Regions from separate parts of the Streptomyces sp. NPDC059398 genome, predicted to be linked through region 1. Evidence: riboswitches for the same ligand, from Rfam matches in the RefSeq annotation. Region 1 holds a riboswitch; the other holds the start of a gene.
What was found. Region 1 has a riboswitch for glycine ahead of gcvT (glycine cleavage system aminomethyltransferase GcvT). Riboswitches for the same ligand answer to the same signal wherever they lie in the genome.
Positions count from the first base shown of each region.

Region 2: it holds a riboswitch for glycine, as region 1 does, so the genes downstream of both, gcvP (aminomethyl-transferring glycine dehydrogenase) here and gcvT (glycine cleavage system aminomethyltransferase GcvT) in region 1, are expected to answer to the same signal.

Region 1 covers NZ_JBHYWP010000003.1:76,003-85,614, forward strand. Annotated here, with positions in the region: gene ACFXBC_RS02240 (L-serine ammonia-lyase) at 1-1,248, opposite strand, end outside; gene glyA (serine hydroxymethyltransferase) at 1,439-2,701, opposite strand; gene gcvH (glycine cleavage system protein GcvH) at 2,719-3,099, opposite strand; gene gcvT (glycine cleavage system aminomethyltransferase GcvT) at 3,167-4,282, opposite strand; glycine riboswitch at 4,424-4,519, opposite strand; gene ACFXBC_RS02260 (AAA family ATPase) at 4,687-5,448, shown strand; gene ACFXBC_RS02265 (enhanced serine sensitivity protein SseB) at 5,547-6,296, shown strand; gene ACFXBC_RS02270 (enhanced serine sensitivity protein SseB C-terminal domain-containing protein) at 6,598-7,368, shown strand; gene ACFXBC_RS02275 (ABC transporter permease) at 7,707-8,705, shown strand; gene ACFXBC_RS02280 (ABC transporter substrate-binding protein) at 8,752-9,612, shown strand, end outside.
Region 2 covers NZ_JBHYWP010000114.1:16,437-25,771, reverse strand. Annotated here, with positions in the region: gene ACFXBC_RS30335 (acetyl-CoA C-acetyltransferase) at 1-449, shown strand, start outside; gene ACFXBC_RS30330 (hypothetical protein) at 872-1,702, shown strand; gene ACFXBC_RS30325 (hypothetical protein) at 1,773-2,090, opposite strand; gene ACFXBC_RS30320 (DUF4287 domain-containing protein) at 2,216-2,446, shown strand; gene ACFXBC_RS30315 (Bax inhibitor-1/YccA family protein) at 2,617-3,486, opposite strand; gene ACFXBC_RS30310 (MarR family winged helix-turn-helix transcriptional regulator) at 3,642-4,136, opposite strand; gene ACFXBC_RS30305 (MBL fold metallo-hydrolase) at 4,234-4,866, shown strand; gene ACFXBC_RS30300 (PRC-barrel domain-containing protein) at 5,339-5,716, opposite strand; glycine riboswitch at 5,857-5,955, shown strand; gene gcvP (aminomethyl-transferring glycine dehydrogenase) at 6,143-9,028, shown strand; gene ACFXBC_RS30290 (DUF5999 family protein) at 9,190-9,335, opposite strand, start outside.

The sequences.
Region 1 (9,612 bases):
GCCGTCGCCGCGCATCGCCATCTTGGCCGCCGTGACCGCCTTGACCGCCGCCATGCCGTTCCGCTCGATGCACGGAATCTGGACCAGTCCGCCGACCGGGTCGCAGGTCAGGCCCAGGTTGTGCTCCATGCCGATCTCCGCCGCGTTCTCCACCTGCTCGGGAGAGCCGCCCAGGACCTCGGCCAGGGCGCCCGCCGCCATCGAGCAGGCGGAGCCGACCTCGCCCTGGCAGCCGACCTCGGCGCCCGAGATCGAGGCGTTCTCCTTGAAGAGCATGCCGATGGCGCCCGCCGAGAGCAGGAAGCGGACCACGCCCTCCTCGTCGGCGCCCGGGACGAAGTTGATGTAGTAGTGCAGGACGGCGGGGATGATGCCGGCCGCGCCGTTCGTGGGGGCGGTCACGACGCGGCCGCCCGCCGCGTTCTCCTCGTTCACGGCCATCGCGTAGAGCGTGATCCACTCCATGGCGCGGGCCAGCGGGTCGCCCTCGGCGCGCAGCTGGCGGGCCGAGTTGGCCGCCCGGCGGCGGACCTTGAGGCCGCCGGGGAGTATGCCCTCGCGCGACATCCCCCGGGCCACACAGGACTGCATGACGCCCCAGATGTCCAGCAGCCCCGCACGGATCTCCGCCTCCGTGCGCCATGCCTTCTCGTTCTCCAGCATCAGCGCGGAGATGGAGAGACCGGTCTCACGGGTCAGCCGCAGCAGCTCGTCGCCGGTACGGAAAGGGTGCTTCAGGACGGTGTCGTCCAGGACGATGCGGTCCTCGCCCACGGCGTCCTCGTCCACCACGAAGCCGCCGCCCACCGAGTAGTACGTCTTCTCCAGGAGCGGCGCGCCCTCGGTGTCGTACGCGAAGACCGTCATCCCGTTCGCGTGGTACGGCAGGGCCTTGCGCCGGTGCAGGATCAGGTCCGCGTCGTAGTCGAAGCCGATCTCGTGCGCGCCGAGGATGCTGATGCGGCCACTGGTGCGGATCTGCTCGATGCGCTCGTCGGCGTGCTCGACATCGACCGTGCGCGGGGACTCGCCCTCCAGGCCGAGGAGTACCGCCTTCGGGGTTCCGTGTCCGTGCCCCGTTGCGCCCAGCGAACCGAAGAGCTCGGCGCGGACCGAGCCGGTGTGGGCCAGCAGACCCTCGTTCTTCAGCCGCGCGGCGAACATCCGGGCGGCCCGCATCGGGCCCACCGTGTGGGAGCTGGACGGACCGATGCCGACCGAGAAGAGGTCGAAGACCGATATGGCCACAGGGAACTCCTTGGTGAGGTAGACGCCGTTGTCTGCCGGGGTGGTGCAGAGAAAGCGCGGTACAGCGGTGAGCAAGTGCGTACGTGGTGCGGGGCACCCCGCTCACCGACCAGTGTGCGGGGTGCCCCGTGGTTCGTACAAAACCGTACTGATCCGGACCGACCGGTCCTGCAACCGTACGGGTCCGGGCCTACTTCAGCCCGGGGTAGAGCGGGAACTTCCCGGCCAGCGCGGAGACCCGGGCGGCCAGCGCCTCCCGGTCGTAGGCAGGCTTCAGCGCGGACGCGATGATGTCCGCGACCTCGGAGAAGTCCTCGGCCTGGAAACCACGGGTGGCCAGGGCCGGAGTGCCGATCCGCAGCCCCGATGTGACCATCGGGGGGCGCGGGTCGTTCGGGACGGCGTTGCGGTTGACCGTGATGCCGATCTCGTGGAGACGGTCCTCGGCCTGCTGGCCGTCGAGCTCCGAGTTGCGCAGGTCCACCAGGACCAGATGCACATCGGTGCCGCCGGAGAGGACCGAGACACCGTGCTCGGTGACATCGGCCTGCACCAGACGCTCGGCCAGGATGCGGGAGCCGTCCAGGGTGCGCTGCTGGCGCTCCTTGAAGTCGTCCGTCGCCGCCACCTTGAAGGCGACCGCCTTCGCCGCGATCACATGCTCCAGCGGGCCGCCCTGCTGACCGGGGAAGACCGCCGAGTTGATCTTCTTGGCGAGCTCGGCGGTGGAGAGGATCACACCACCGCGCGGGCCGCCCAGCGTCTTGTGCGTGGTCGTGGTGACGACATGCGCGTGCGGGACGGGCGACGGGTGCAGACCCGCGGCCACCAGGCCGGCGAAGTGCGCCATGTCGACCATCAGATACGCGCCGACCTCGTCGGCGATCTCGCGGAACGCGGCGAAGTCCAGCTGGCGCGGGTAGGCGGACCAGCCGGCCACGATCAGCTTCGGCTGGGTCTCCTTGGCGAGGCGGGCGACCTCGGCCATGTCGACCTGGCCGGTCTCCTCGTCGACGTGGTACGCGACCACGTTGTAGAGCTTGCCGGAGAAGTTGATCTTCATGCCGTGGGTCAGGTGACCGCCGTGCGCGAGGTTCAGGCCCATGATCGTGTCACCGGGCTTGAGCAGCGCGAACATCGCGGCCGCGTTCGCCTGGGCGCCCGAGTGCGGCTGGACGTTCGCGTGCTCGGCGCCGAAGAGCGCCTTCACACGGTCGATCGCGATCGTCTCGACCACGTCGACGTGCTCACAGCCGCCGTAGTAGCGGCGGCCCGGGTAGCCCTCGGCGTACTTGTTGGTGAGGACGGAGCCCTGGGCCTCCATGACCGCGACCGGAGCGAAGTTCTCCGAGGCGATCATTTCGAGGGTGGACTGCTGGCGGACCAGCTCGGCGTCGACAGCGGCGGCGACGTCCGGGTCGAGCTCGTGGAGGGAGGAATCAAGAAGTGACATCAATAGTCCCTAGGTCCCTAGTTGCCGGCGGAGAGAGCGGCGTACTCGTCGGCGGAGAGCAGGTCGTCCGGCTCGCCGGTGACGCGCACCTTGAACAGCCAGCCGCCCTCGTACGGGGCGGTGTTCACCAGCGACGGGTCGTCGACGACGTCCTGGTTGATCTCGGTGATCTCACCGGAGACCGGGGCGTACAGATCGCTGACCGACTTGGTCGACTCCAGCTCGCCGCAGGTCTCGCCCGCGGTGACCGTGGACCCGGCCTCAGGGAGCTGGGCGTAGACGACGTCACCGAGCGCGTTGGCCGCGAACTCCGTGATGCCGACCGTCGAGACGCCGTCCTCGGCGACCGACAGCCACTCGTGCTCCTTGCTGTAACGCAGCTGCTGGGGGTTGCTCATGACCTGATTCTCCTGGATGCGGGGGAGTGCTGGTGAACAGTGGTCTTACGGGCTGAGATGGTGTGGGTCACTTCTGGCGCTTGTAGAAGGGGAGGGCCACGACCTCGTACGGCTCATGGGTACCGCGGATGTCCACGCCCACACCGGACGTGCCGGGCTCCGCGTATGCCGCGTCGACGTACGCCATGGCGATCGGCCTGCCCAGCGTCGGGGACGGGGCGCCCGATGTGACCTCGCCGACGACCTGGCCGTCCGCGACGACCTGGTAGCCCGCGCGGGGGACCCGGCGGCCCTCGGCGATCAGGCCGACCAGCTTGCGCGGCGGGGCCGAAGCGGCGCGCTCGGCGGCGGCCTCCAGGGCGGTGCGCCCGACGAAGTCGCCCTCCTTCTCGAACTTGACGACCCGCCCGAGACCGGCGTCGAAGGGCGTCAGCGCGGTGGTCAGCTCATGGCCGTACAGCGGCATGCCGGCCTCCAGGCGCAGGGTGTCGCGGCAGGACAGACCACAGGGCACGAGACCGGCCGGGGTGCCCGCTTCGGTGAGGGCCTGCCAGAGCTTCTCGGCGTCGGCCGGGGCGGTGAACAGCTCGAAACCGTCCTCGCCCGTGTAGCCGGTCCTGGCGATGAGCGCAGGGATACCGGCGACGGTGCCGGGCAGACCGGCGTAGTACTTCAGCCCGTCCAGGTCGGCGTCGGTGAGCGACTTCAGGATGCCGGAGGATTCCGGGCCCTGTACGGCCAGCAGGGCGTAGGCGTCGCGGTCGTCCCGTACGACGGCGTCGAAACCGCCCGCGCGTGCGGTCAGCGCGTCCAGGACGGTCTGTGCGTTGCCCGCGTTGGCGACGACCATGTACTCCTGCTCGCCCAGCCGGTAGACGATCAGGTCGTCCAGGATCCCGCCGTCCTCCTGGCAGATCATGGTGTAGCGGGCGCGGCCGTTGCCGACGGTGGAGATGTTGCCGACCAGCGCGTGGTCGAGCAGCCGCACGGCCTCCGGGCCGCTGACGGTGATCTCGCCCATGTGGGAGAGGTCGAAGAGACCGGCACGGGTCCGTACGGCGATGTGCTCGTCGCGCTCACTGGCGTAGCGCAGCGGCATGTCCCAGCCCGCGAAGTCGGTCATGGTCGCGCCCAGCGAACGGTGCAGGGCGTCGAGTGCGGTGAGGCGGGGCGTGGGGCTCATATGCGGTACTCCCGGGGCATGACAGACGAGGACGATCCTCCCCATCTGTCATCGGAACCTGAGAGGTTCGCCGGCGCCTGTCGGGAGGGCGCGGCTTGCACCTTGGGTGGGACCGCGGGGCGGTCCGCTTTTCAGATCTGCCTCGTCCGCGCGGTACGGGGCCTGAGAGATTACAAGGGAGGGACTTGCTCCTTCGGCGCCCCGGCCAGTGACCGGGAACTCTCCCGCGCGGATTCGAACGGCCTGTATGGAGTTGGCGCGCACATCATCGCATGCCGGGCGATCGTTGCCCCACCGGTCTCGCATTACTCTTTCTTTACACTTCGCCGACGGGGGTATGCACAAGGACGCAGGCATGCGCAGGCGCAGGCGGCGTACGGGGTGGCCCGACAGGGGGAGCGGCCATGGTGGGACAGGAGCGGCGTGCGGATCCGGCGCCGGAGACGGTGCCCGGCGGGCCGGGGGCCGGGGCCGGGTGGCCGGCGGGATCCGGGCAGGAGGCGGCCGGGCGGACGGTGGGGCCGGGGCCCGCACGGACCGTGGCCGGGCCGGCCGTACGGAGTGGACGGGCGGGATCCGGGCGCGCGCCCGCGGTGCGGGACCTGCGCCGGCGGACCGGCCGCAGCCCGCACGCCCTGGTGTTCGCCGCGGGGGACGTGGTGGTCCTGTCCGGACTGCCGGGCAGCGGCAAGTCCACGCTGTTGCGCAGGGCCGCCGGGGCGTACGGAATCGACTCGCAGGACACCCGGGACCGCTGGGAGCGCCGGCTGCCGCGCCTGCTGCCGTACTGGAGCTACCGGCCGCTGGTGCGGGCCGCCCACTACGGCAGGCTGTGGCGGGCCCTGCGCTCGGGTGCCGGTGTCGTCGTGCACGACTGCGGTACGCACTTCTGGGTCCGTGCCCTGCTGGCCCGCACGGCGCGGCGGCGCGGCAGCGCCCTGCATCTGCTGCTGCTCGACGTGACGCCCGCGATGGCGCTGGCCGGCCAGGCCGAGCGCGGCCGGAAGGTCTCCGCGTACGCCTTCGCCCGGCACCGCGGGGCGGTCGCCGGGCTGGTCCGGGCGGCCGAGCGGGCGCGGCTGCCCGCCGGTTGCCGTTCGGCCGTGCTGCTCGACCGGGAGGCTGCGGCCGTGCTGCGCGCGATCCGCTTCGGGGCGGCGGATTGAAGGAGCTCAGCTGTCTGTCGTGGCGGGGGCCGTTAGGGTCGGTCGGCAGGTGAACGCGTGCACGGATGCACAGGTGAGAAGGGGATACCTCGGTGGACATGGCATGGCCGGGAAATGAGCTCGAAGAGGTCCTGACCGCATCGGTCGGGAACCCCGGCGCGGGCGGCCGGCTGATCGAGGTGCTGGGGCGCAGCAATCTCTGGGTTCCGCTGCCCAACGGCGGCGGGCAGGAGAGCAGTTCACTCGACCTGCCCACCGTCGAGATCGAGGGCGGGGCCTATGTGCCGGTCTTCAGCTCGGAGGCGCAGTTCCTCCAGTGCGTCGGCTCGCACTACTCCTTCGCGGTGGCCCCCGCCGTCGAGTTCGCCCGGGGGCTGCCGCCGCAGCTGGGTCTCGTGGTGAACCCGGGCGGTGCGATCGGCATGCCGCTGCCGCCGCCCGCGGTGGCCGAACTCTGCCGCAGCGGCCGGACCCCCCTCGACGGGCCCGCGACCGGCGGCCGGGTGCGGCTCTTCGAGCCGGACTGGCAGGAGGAGCCGGTCGACTTCCTCTCCGCCGCCGCGGGCGAGTTCGAGGAGTCGGGTGTGGTCCGCTCGGCCCGCCGGGCCCTCGCCTCCATCGAGGGCGGCGACCCGGTCCTCTTCGTCGGGGTCGAGTTCGCGACATGGGACGGCGCGGGCCGCAACGCCCCGATGGACGCGCTCGGCCGGGCGCTGCACCGGGTCGAGGTGAGCTGGCCGGTCAATCTCGTCCTCCTCGATGTGGCGCAGGACCCGGTCGCCGACTGGATGCTGGAGAAGGTCAGGCCGTTCTACGTCAGGGCCGGGGCGGAGGGGCCGGTGCTGTAGGGGCGGTACCGAGGGGCCGCTGCGGCGGGCCCGGTACCGCGGGACGGGAGGAGCGGACGGTCCGGTGCCGCGCAGGCGCACCGAACCCGCCGCAGCCTAAGCTGGTCGGATGCGTGGGACGCACGGGACGGCCGGCCCGCGGACTGGCCGGAATCGTGCGGCCGACCGGACGGGCGGACCAGCGGCCGGCCGGATGGCCGGAATCGCACGGGCGAACGGTGTGGACCGCGCCGGGCGGGCCGCGTCCCGGCGCATGGCACAAGCACGTCAACGGGTGGATCGAAGAGGGGCGGGACCCAGGGTGAGCGCGTCGGGCACGACGGCCGGGCAGGTCGAGCAGATGCTGCTCCAGGTGACCCCCGGGCGGTACGACGCCTATGAGGCACTGCTGCAGGCGCTCGCCGACAGCCAGGTCTGGATGCTGCTCTGGAACGGCCGGGCCGGGTCGCCGGACGCCCAGTACGGGAACATGGAGATCGAAGGCCTCGGTTACGCCCCGTGTGTGACATCGGCGCAGGAGCTGGCGGTCTCCGGCTGGAACCGTTCGCACGAGGTGGTCACCGGCCGTGACATCGCGCGCTCCCTCTACCCGGACCACTGGGGAATCTGGCTCAATCCGCATGCCCCCGGCGGCGGTGTCGGCATCCCCTGGACCGACCTGCGCCGTATCGCCACCGGTCTGGACCGGATGCCCGCCGGACCGCTGCGGCTCTCCGAACCGGCCATCGAGATCCCGCAGTTCTACGCGCTGCTCACCCAGAGCGCCCACCACACCCCGGCGATCCGCTCATTGAGCCGGGCCTGGGTGCAGCCCGCGCTCGGCACCCCGTATCTGGCCATCGGGCTCGATCTGTACGACACCAGCCAGCAGTCCGTGGATTCGGTGCGGGCGATGATGCAGCAGTCGATCGCCGCGGTTCCGGAGGGGCTGCCGGTGTCGACCGTGGCGCTCTCCGACGCGTACGACCCGGTCGGGATGTGGCTGCGGGCCAACTGCCGCCCCTTCTACGACCGTGAGGCCCACGCGGCCTCCTCTCCCGCGGCGGGATACGGATACCCGCCGGTAGGCTGAGTGTCCCAATTGGGCCGTCAACAGCGGTTGTTGGGTGCGATGTCCGAACTGGCCCATTGGTGAGGAAAGTTTCCGCTCAGCCGGTCCTGACGTCCGGATAACGGAAGTCCATTAACCGCATCACGGTTGCGCATACATTCACCTTCAGGTCTGGCGGGTGATCGCAACCGCAATGAAGACTCCCTGCATCGAGCATCGTCGTGCCCTTGTTGCGACGTGCCATGAACACATTCCGTCACTTCAGCACAGTGGCATCACCCGATGCGCTAGATGCACAGCAGCCGCCACCGCGGCAGGTACGGGCCGGCCACCGCCGGCCGGGAGGGGTCAAAGGCACTGTGACCGCACCGATCGAGACCACCGGGTCGACTGCCGAAGCGCAGCCGGAGGCAGTACTCACGGGGGCCACGCAGAGCCAGATCGAGGGCCGTTCGCTCGGCCGGATCGCCTGGACGCGTTTCAAGCGGGACAAGGTCGCCATGGCCGGCGGGGTCGTCGTGATCCTGCTGGTGCTGGTCGCCCTCCTCTCCAAGCCGATCCAGGCGATGTTCGGGCTCGACCCCAACGGCTTCCACCAGAATCTGGTGGACCCGGCTCTGCTGGGGCCCAAGGGCAGCTTCGGCGGCATCAGTTGGAGCCACCCGCTGGGTGTGGAGCCGCAGACCGGCCGGGACATCCTGGCGCGCATCATCGAGGGCTCCTGGGTCTCCCTGGTGGTCGCCGCCGGGTCGACGCTCCTCTCGGTGGTCATCGGTGTCGTGATGGGCGTGGTGGCCGGCTTCTACGGCGGCTGGGTGGACAGCGGCATCAGCCGTCTGATGGACACCTTCCTGGCGTTCCCGCTGCTGCTGTTCGCGATCTCCATCTCCGCATCGCTGCAGGGCAACGCGTTCGGCCTCAGCGGTCTGACGCTCCGTATCTGCGTGCTGATCTTCGTGATCGGATTCTTCAACTGGCCCTACATGGGCCGCATCGTCCGCGCGCAGACGCTCAGCCTGCGTGAACGGGAGTTCGTCGAGGCCGCCCGCTCGCTGGGGGCCCGCGGGCCCTTCATCCTCCTGCGCGAGCTGCTCCCGAACCTGGTCGCGCCGATCCTCGTCTACTCGACGCTGCTGATCCCCACCAACATCCTCTTCGAGGCGTCCCTGAGCTTCCTCGGCGTGGGCATCCAGCCGCCGCAGGCCTCCTGGGGCGGCATGTTGTCCACCGCGGTCGACCTCTACCAGGTCGACCCGATGTTCATGGTCATTCCCGGCCTGGCGATCTTCATCACCGTGCTGGCCTTCAATCTGCTGGGGGACGGGCTGCGTGACGCACTCGACCCCCGTGGCAAGTAATCGCGGCCGTGCCGCACACCGGACAACCGAGGGGGCTTTCCTCAGCATGAAGAGCAGGAAGACGGCAGCGGCGATAGCCGCGACGGTAGCGCTGGGGCTCGCTGCCACCGCTTGCGGGAGCAGTGACAGTGGCGGCGGGGGCAGCCATGGCAAGGCAGACGCAGCTCTGACCAGCATCGTCAACAAGACCAGCAAGAAGGGAGGGACGGTCACCTACGAGCACTCAAGTGCCGCCGACTCCCTGGACCCCGGCAACACGTACTACGGCTGGGTGCAGAACTTCTCCCGCCTCTACGCGCGTGCGCTGGTGACCTTCAACCCGGCTCCGGGCAAGGACGGGCTCAAGATCGTGCCCGACCTGGCGACCAGCCTGGGCAAGGCGTCCCCGGACGCCAAGACCTGGACGTACCACCTCCGCAAGGGCGTGAAGTTCCAGGACGGCACCGTGATCACCTCGAAGGACGTCAAGTACGCCATCGAGCGGACCTTCGCCCGTGAGGCGCTGTCCAACGGGCCCACGTACTTCAGCACGTACCTCAAGGACGGCGACAAGTACAAGGGTCCCTACAAGGACAAGTCGGCCGACGGTCTCAAGTCCATCGAGACGCCGGACGACTCCACGATCGTCTTCCACCTGAGCAAGCCGTTCGCGGACATGGACTACCTCGCGTCCTTCTCGCAGACCGCTCCGGTGCCGCAGAAGGCCGACAAGGGCGCCTCGTACGTCCAGCACATCGTGTCGTCGGGCCCGTACAAGTTCGCCTCGTACAGCGAGAGCCGCGGCGCGACGCTGGTCCGCAACCCGCAGTGGGACCCGAAGACCGACCCGGTCCGCAAGGCGCTGCCGGACAAGATCAACCTGAATTTCAACGTCCAGCCGACGACCGTCGACGAGCACCTGCTCAAC
Region 2 (9,335 bases), on a different contig from region 1:
ACTGCTGCCCCCTCAACGACGGCGCGGCGGCTCTGGTGATCATGAGCGACACCAAGGCGCGCGAGCTGGGTCTGACCCCGCTGGCCCGGATCGTCTCGACCGGTGTCACCGGCCTCTCCCCCGAGATCATGGGGTACGGCCCCGTCGAGGCGTCGAAGCAGGCGCTGAAGCGGGCCGGCCTGACGATCGGCGACATCGACCTGGCCGAACTGAACGAGGCGTTCGCGGCCCAGGTCATCCCGTCCTACCGCGACCTGGGCCTCGACCTGGACAAGGTGAATGTGAACGGCGGGGCGATCGCCGTCGGCCACCCCTTCGGCATGACCGGCGCGCGCATCACCGGCACGCTGATCAACAGCCTCCAGTTCCACGACAAGCAGTTCGGCCTGGAGACGATGTGCGTGGGCGGCGGTCAGGGTATGGCGATGGTCATCGAGCGCCTCAGCTGACCCCTGGCGCAGAGCTGAATCCGGCCGCGCGGCGCAGGCCGCCCCTGCGATACACAGCGTGGTCAACCAGTGACACCGCGTCGAACCATGCGCCCCGATCCCTCCTGCCGGAGGGGTCGGGGCGCTCGCAACTCCGCTACCCAGAGGCATGGTTGATGACGGCACTGTCACAACTCACCGCCACTCACGCCTCTCGCCGCCCAGTCGTGACCGAATCTCCCCCAGGATGTGACCTATCTCCCGGGGTCACTTGATTCCCGCAGGTCACAGCAGCCTCAGAGGGAAAACCAGGGCCCAAAGACCTGTCCAATTCATGACGTAATGCACTGCCGGGGGGCGCGCTCTCACGACAAGCTGATGTAGGAAGTCGGGGAACGATTGAATCCGGGAGTAAGTCAGTGAGCACTTTGTCGATTGCCCTGCTGCTGACGACGGCCGCCGCCACGGCCGTCGGCGCTGCGTCCCTGCATGCCGCACACGGCCTGCGCCGCCAGATCGCCGCGCTCCGCGACGACCTCGCGGGCGCCTCCGGCGGCAACGCCCGGGGCGCGGCCATACCGGCAGCCCGCGAGGAGACCCCGGCGGACGAGATACGCGCGGCCGTCGCCGAAGCACTGGCCGAGGAGCGCGAACGCGAGCTGGCCGAGGCGCGCGCCTTCTGGGCCGCCCAGGAGTCCCGCGACGCGGCGGACGCCCCGTCCCTCCTCGGCGGTCTGACCGGCCTCGGGGACGACGCCGCGTTCTTCCTGCCGCGCCAGACCGATTTCACCGGCATGGACCCGGCCTTCGAGACCGGCTTCGGTCCTGAGCTGGAGTCGGCCGTCGAGCAGAGCGCCGAAGCGGACGAGGAGCCGGGCGCCGAGGAGTACGCGCCGGACAGCGCCGAACTGGCCGCGGCCCGCCGCAGGCACCCCTCGCACCCCGACTTCGTCCCGGTGCAGACCCCGGTGGTGACCGAGCACGAGCGCATGGTGACCCGCCTCGAAGAGCTGGCCGAGACCCGCACCGCGCTCTCCGACGTCCGTCCCGGCCCGCTCGGGACGCTCGATGTGTACGTCTTCACGGACGGCACCACGCTCTGCATGACCCCGGGCCACCGCGAGACCGCCGAGCGGCTCTCCGAGGCCCTGCGCGCGGGCGACAACCCGGTCCTGCTGGGCGGTTCCGGCATCTCCGGTGCGTACGCGCTGACCTTCACCTGCGGCGAGGAGAACGTCTACATCCTCGCGGACCGCGTCATAGCGTCGCTGTAACGCACCACCGGGGCGCGCCCGCACGGGACTTGCGTATCTCACGCCCCCCGGGTCGCACCGCTCGCGCCCCTCACAGCCCCGATCCGGCCTCCGCCGACTCCACCGACTTCACGGCCTCGTCCAGCTCGACGGACGGGGCCGTTCGCAGCTCCTCGGCCAAGTCGTGTGCGGCGACGGCGAGTTGGTCGGCCACCGCGAACATCCCGGCATCCGGCATGGTCCGCACGGCGGAGTCCGGAGACTCCAGGCGCTGGGCACGCGACGACAGTTCCCTGGCCAGCGCGAGCCCGACGGCGGCGGCACCCCGCTGGAGCCGGCTCTGCGGTGCGGAGCGCAGCCGGTCGGCGAAGCGGTCGGCGGCGGCGGTGAGAGGGGTCGTATCGAGCACGCCGCGACCCTACGCGCCCGCCCCGGACTGTTGCCAACGGGCCGATGCTGAGGCACGGTGCAGGGAAGGCACCAGTAAGGCCGACTCAGCAAGGCCGACTCAGCGCAATGCCTCCGGAGGCGCCGATGTCCCAAGTCTTCTCCGAAGAGACCCATCGCAACATGCTCTCCCGCATCCCCGAGTGCACGGGCCGTGAAGTGTCCGACTGGCTGCGCGCCGTCGACGAAGGCCCCACCCTCGTCCGCTTCGACGAGAAGGTCAGCTGGCTCAGGACCGAACACCACCTCGCCTACGGCCATGCCAAGGCGATCATCCACGAGTACGACCTGAGACGAGCCGCACGGCGCCTGCTGTAGCAGCCCTCCGGGAACTCACCCGGCACCACAGAGCCGCTCATCCGATCCAGTGAACGCCGGTCCAGTGAACACCGGTCCAGTGAAGCCGAAGGGGCCCGCCCGGAACGAGAACGTCCGGACGGGCCCCTCACTGTCGGCCGATGGCCGCTCTGGATCCAGTCGTTACCGATCTAGTCGTTACCGCTGAAGATCGCGACCAGCCGCAGCATCTCCAGGTAGATCCAGACGAGCGACATGGTCAGCCCGAAGGCCGCGAGCCATGACTCCTCGCGCGGAGCGCCGTAGGTGATGCCGTCCTCGATCTGCTTGAAGTCCAGCGTCAGGAAGAAGCAGCCGATCAGGATCGCCAGCACCCCGACGAGCGCGCCGAGCGGCCCGAAGTCGCGCAGTCCGCCGTCACCGGCGACACCGAAGGCGACCAGCAGCAGATTGACCACCATCACCATGAGGAAGGCCATGGCGATGATCATGCCGATCCAGGCGTACCGCGCGGTGACCCGGATCCAGCGCTGCTTGTACGCCACCAGGCTCGCGGCCGACACCGCCATCGTGCCCAGCACCGCCTGGAAGGGCGCACCCGACCACTGGCTGTTGTACATCTCGCTGATCACGCCGAGGAAGATGCCCTCGAAGAACGCGTAACCGAGGATCAGCGCGGGCGCCGGTGTCCGCTTGAAGGACTGCACCATCGCCAGGACGAAGGCCACCAGCGCGGAGCCGAAGGCCAGTCCGTAACTGGTCGACGAGACCGGCAGCAGCACCCAGGCCAGAGCCGCGCCGACCACGACCGTGCCGAGCGTGACGGCCGTACGCGTGACGACGTCGTCCATCGTCATCGCGCCGGCGCGGGCGGGCGCCTGGGGGCCGTCGGGGTCGGTCACGTACGGGTTGGCGGCGTACGGGTTCTGGCCTGACGGGTTCTGCGCGTACGGGTTGGTCCCTACCGCTGGGCCCCCGGCCTGCGGCGCCGCGTTGAACCCCGCGTAGCCGTTGTCGCGGCTGAAGCCCCGTCGCGAGAAGACCGGGTTGCTGCTCCTCATCTCACTCCTCAGTGGCCACGGTGCGTGGCCTCGGGACCAGAGTAATGGGAGAGCAAAGAGAAGGACGTAGTGCCTGGGAAGGATCTTTCGGTGCTTTCGGTGCCTTCGGTGCCTTCGATGCGGGCCGGACCGTGGTCATCCCCGGCGCGGGCACCTCACGGCCGATCCGGACCGGCTTCCCTGGCATGGGCCCCCACCGACCCCGGCCGGGGTCGTTCCGGCCGCTCGGCAGCGCCCGAGAGACGGTCGAGCAGGTCCGGGACGGCGAGCAGGGTGCGTCTCTCGTCGGCGGTCAGCCGCTCCGCGATGGTGTCCGCCACCCAGCGACGGCGGGTGCGCCGGTCACCGTCGAGGGCCTCGGCGCCCGCCGGAGTGATCGCGATGAGGAAGGAGCGCCCGTCGCGCTGGTTACGGGAGCGGCTGACCAGACCGAGCGCCTCCAGCTCGATGACCGTACGGCTCATGCTCTGGTGCTTCACCCCGTGTGCGGCGGCCAGACCGGCGATGGTCTGCGGGCCCTCGCGGTCGAGCGTCCCCAGCGCCGTGGCCTGCATCGGCGGCACCGTGTCGGCGCGGGCACGGACGGCGCGCACGAACCGCCCGATCGAGCGCCGCAGCTCCTCGGCGATGTCTTCGTCATCAAGGTCCATCCGGAAAATATACAATGTGGCTGTACAGTTTCGTTGCAGAGATCAGTGCAGAGATCAGATGCAGAGATTGAGTACAGAGAACAGAGAGAGGAATCCCATGCGCCTCACCAAGCACGCCCACGCCTGTGTCACCCTCACCGACGGCGACCGCACCCTGCTGATCGACCCGGGCACCTTCACACCGAACGCGGCTGAGCTGATCGCCGACGCCGACGCGATCCTCGTCACCCACGAGCACTTCGACCACTTCGACGAGGCCGCACTCAGGGCGGAGCTGGCCAGGCGCCCCGGCCTCACGGTCCACACCACCGCCGAGGCGGCGGCGAAGCTGGGTGCGCAGGCTGTCGCCGTGTCGGCCGGCGACCGGATCGACGTCGCGGGCTTCCAGGTGACCGTGCACGGCGAGCAGCACGCGCTCATCCACGAGAAGATCCCGCAGGGGCAGAACGTCGGGTTCCTGGTGGAGGGCCGCGTCTTCCACCCCGGCGACTCCTACTCCGTGCCCGAGGCCCCCGTCGAGACGCTGCTGCTGCCGACCAGCGGCCCGTGGACGAAGTTCGGCGAGGCCGCCGACTTCGTGCAAGCCGTGCGCCCCGGCCGCAGCATCCAGATCCACGAGCTGATGCTCAGCGAGCTGGGCCAGAGTTCGGCCGCCATGTTCCTCGGCGAGGACGGACTGACCGGCATCCCGCTGGAGATTCTCGCCCCGGGCGCATCCACCGAGCTCTGATCCGGGGATCCGGGAGGGGGGCCGGGCCAACGCCCCGCGTTTCCGGGCCGGTTGCACCACGGCAATCGGTCACGGGCAAGGAAATCCGGACACGTACTCTGCTCGACGGCACGAGGTTCCCGGCGACGTGCCCGCGTCGGCACCTTCCGCCGGCCGCGCCCGGCGTCCGGCGGGAGTGCCCGGAACCGGACTTGAACCGGAATCGCCCCGCCCTCTGACCTGCGATGACGCTCTGGCTTCGGGAAATGCCCCCGGTCGAAGGGGTTCCGGCCCGGATGAGCCGGGGACAGCTGGGCCCCCGGGGGGGCGGCGGGGGGCGGGGGGCGCCCCGCCCCGGGCCGGGGTTCAGGGCCGGGGAAGATGGCGCGGGGTCCGGGGCGGCGACGGGTCGGCCGGGGTCCTGGGCCGGGGAAGACGGCGCGAGGTCGGGAGCCGCGCCGGGTCGGTCGGGCGCCGCGTCCGGGGAAGCGGGTCAGGCGCGTTCCTCCTCGCCCGCGAGCCGGCCGAAGTCGCGGTCGGGCGGGGGCGGTGTGGGGGCCGAAATACCGAGCCCGTAGTGGTGGTAGAGCTGGAGTTCCTGTTCCGGTGAGAGGTGGCGGCCGACACCGAAGTCCGGCGCTTCCTTGATCAGGGTCCGGTCGAAGGGCACCCGCAGGGTCTCGCTGACCAGCTCGCTCGGTTTCAGCGGGACGAAGGCATCCCGGCTGAACAGCCCGGTGCGTACCGCGGCCCACTCGGGGACTCCGGTGGCGTCGTCGAGGTAGACCTCGTCGACCGTGCCTATCTTGAGGCCGTTGCGGTCGAATGCCTTGCGGCCGATCAGGCTGCGCGGATCTATGTCGGTCTGCACGGTTCCTCCAACTGATCGCGACGGAACACGCTGTCTCCCGCCCCCTGCGAAGGTCTTCCCCTCAGAGAAGTCCAGATCCGGGGTATCGGCCACTCGAACACCGTGCGAAGCGGCTCGCTGGTACGCTGGCCAGTGGCTGCTGACCCCGCGCGGGAGAGCCCTTCGGACACATCGTCCGGGGGCGCCGAAGGAGCAACTCCTCCCCGGAATCTCTCAGGCACACGTACCGCGCGGACGAGGTCACTCTGGAAAGCAGGGCGGGCGTCGGGCGGGCACGTCCGGATCCCTACCTCACCGACGGTGAAAGCGGGCACGTCGAAAGGCGGGCCGGTGAAACTCTCAGGTTGAGATGACAGAGGGGGAGGCCGTCCGGGTACCCGTGCCGTGGTACCCCTCGCAGGTCGTAACGACCAGGAGGCCTCCGCCATGACTTCCCCTCGCACTCCGCTCTCCCAGCTGGAGCGTGGCACCCCCTTCGAGCAGCGCCACATCGGGCCCGACGCGGGGGCCCAGGCCAAGATGCTCGCCCACGTCGGTTACGGATCGCTCGCCGAGCTCACATCGGCCGCCGTCCCCGAGGTCATCAGGACCACCGACGCGCTGAACCTCCCGGACGCCCGCACCGAGGCCGAGGTCCTCGGCGAACTGCGCGCGCTCGCCGACCGCAACCAGGTCCTCGCCCCGATGATCGGGCTCGGCTACTACGGCACGTTCACCCCGCCGGTCATCCTGCGCAACGTCATGGAGAACCCCGCCTGGTACACGGCGTACACGCCCTACCAGCCGGAGATCTCCCAGGGACGTCTGGAGGCGCTGCTGAACTTCCAGACCGTGGTGGCCGATCTGACCGGTCTGCCCACCTCGGGCGCCTCGCTCCTCGACGAGGGCACCGCGGCGGCCGAGGCGATGTCCCTCGCGCGCCGGGTCGGCAAGGTCAAGAACGGTGTCTTCCTGGTCGACGCCGACGCCCTTCCGCAGACCGTCGCGGTGATCCGCACGCGCGCCGAGCCGGCCGGTGTCGAGGTCGTCGTCGCCGACCTCGCGGACGGCATCCCGGCCGATGTGGCCGAGCGCGGTGTCTTCGGCGTCCTGCTCCAGTACCCCGGCGCCTCCGGCCGGGTCCGGGACATCGCCCCCCTCATCGAGCGCGCCCACGAGCTGGGCGCGGTCGTCACCGTCGCCGCCGATCTGCTGGCGCTGACGCTGCTCACCTCGCCCGGTGAGCTGGGCGCCGACATCGCGGTCGGCACGACGCAGCGGTTCGGCGTCCCGATGGGCTTCGGCGGGCCGCACGCCGGGTTCATGGCCGTACGCGAGAAGTTCGCGCGCAGCCTGCCGGGCCGGCTCGTCGGGGTCTCCGTCGACGCCGACGGCAACAAGGCGTACCGGCTGGCCCTGCAGACCCGTGAGCAGCACATCCGCCGCGAGAAGGCCACCAGCAACATCTGCACCGCACAGGTGCTCCTCGCCGTGATGGCCGGGATGTACGCCGTCTACCACGGCCCCGACGGCCTGCGGGACATCGCCCGGCGCACCCACCGGTACGCCGCCGTCCTCGCGGAGGGACTGCGCGCCGCAGGGGCCGACGTCGTGCACGGCGACTTCTTCGACACCCTCACCGTACGGACCGGGGGCCGGGCCGCCGAGGTCGTCGCCGCCGCCCGGGAGGGCGGGGTCAACCTCCACCAGGTCGACGCGGACCTGGTCTCCATCGCCTGCGACGAGACCACCACGCGTACCCAGCTGGCCGCCGTCTGGGCCGCCTTCGGCGCCGAGGGCGACATCGACGCGCTCGACGGGCGCACCGCCGACGCGCTGCCCTCGGGGCTGCTGCGCGAGGACGCCGTCCTCACCCACCCGGTCTTCCACCAGCACCGTTCCGAGACGGCGATGCTGCGCTACCTGCGCAAGCTGGCCGACCGTGACTACGCGCTGGACCGGGGGATGATCCCGCTCGGCTCCTGCACGATGAAGCTCAACGCCACCACCGAGATGGAGCCGGTCACCTGGCCCGAGTTCGGTGCGATGCATCCCTTCGCCCCGGTCGAGCAGGCCCAGGGCTACCTGACGCTCATTCAGGAGCTGGAGGAGCGGCTCGCCGAGGTCACCGGATACGACAAGGTCTCCCTCCAGCCCAACGCCGGGTCGCAGGGTGAGCTGGCCGGTCTGCTGGCCGTGCGCGCCTACCACCGGGCCAACGGCGACACCGCGCGCACCGTCTGCCTCATCCCGTCGTCGGCGCACGGCACCAACGCCGCAAGTGCGGTGATGGCCGGGATGAAGGTCGTGGTCGTGAAGACCCGCGAGGACGGTGACGTCGACGTCGACGACCTGAACGCCAAGATCGAGCAGTACCGCGACGAGCTGTCCGTGCTGATGGTCACCTATCCGTCGACCCACGGAGTCTTCGAGGAGCACATCACCGACATCTGCGCCGCGGTGCACGAAGCGGGCGGGCAGGTGTACGTCGACGGCGCCAACCTGAACGCGCTGGTCGGACTCGCCAAGCCCGGCAAGTTCGGCTCGGACGTCTCGCACCTCAATCTGCACAAGACCTTCTGCATCCCGCACGGCGGCGGCGGCCCCGGTGTCGGCCCCGTCGGTGTACGGGCCCACCTCGCGCCGTACCTCCCCAACCACCCGCTGCAGCCGACCGCCGGTCCCGAGACGGGCGTCGGACCGGTCTCGGCCGCGCCGTGGGGCTCGGCCGGGATCCTGCCGATCTCCTGGGCGTACGTACGTCTGATGGGTGGCGAGGGGCTCAAGCGGGCGACGCAGGTGGCCGTGCTGGCCGCGAACTACATCGCCAAGCGTCTCGAACCGCACTTCCCGGTGCTGTACACCGGCCCCAAGGGGCTGGTCGCGCACGAGTGCATCGTCGATCTTCGGCCGCTGTCCAAGGCGACCGGCGTGAGCGTGGACGACATCGCCAAGCGCCTCATCGACTACGGCTTCCACGCGCCGACCATGTCGTTCCCGGTGGCCGGAACGCTGATGATCGAGCCCACCGAGAGCGAGGACCTGGCCGAGCTCGACCGGTTCTGCGACACGATGATCGCGATCCGCGCCGAGATCGAGAAGATCGCGTCCGGGGAGTGGCCGGCCGGCGACAACCCGCTGTGCAACGCCCCGCACACCGCGGCGGCGCTGGGCGGCGAGTGGTCCCACGCGTACACCCGCGAGGAGGCCGTCTTCCCGGCCGGTGTCTCGCCCGCCGACAAGTACTGGCCGCCGGTGCGCCGTATCGACGGCGCCTTCGGCGACCGCAACCTCGTCTGCTCCTGCCCGCCGCTGGACGCGTACGACAACTGACGGCGTACGACAACTGACGGACGTACGGCTGCCGACGGGCAGCGGACATACGGCAGGGCCGGTTCGGGAAACACCCGGGCCGGCCCTTCGTCGCGTCACCGGCTCTGCTCTGTCGCCGGCTGTTGCGTTCTCGCTGTTCCGTTCTTCCTGCGGGGCAGGGATCAGGCAGCGGTCGCCAGTCCCGAACCCAGGGGGCGGTGCGGCGCGATGATCCGGCCGTCGGGCAGCAGTTCACCGGTGTCCTCGAAGACGAGTACGCCGTTGCACAGCAGACTCCATCCCTGCTCCGGGTGGTGCGCCACGAGGA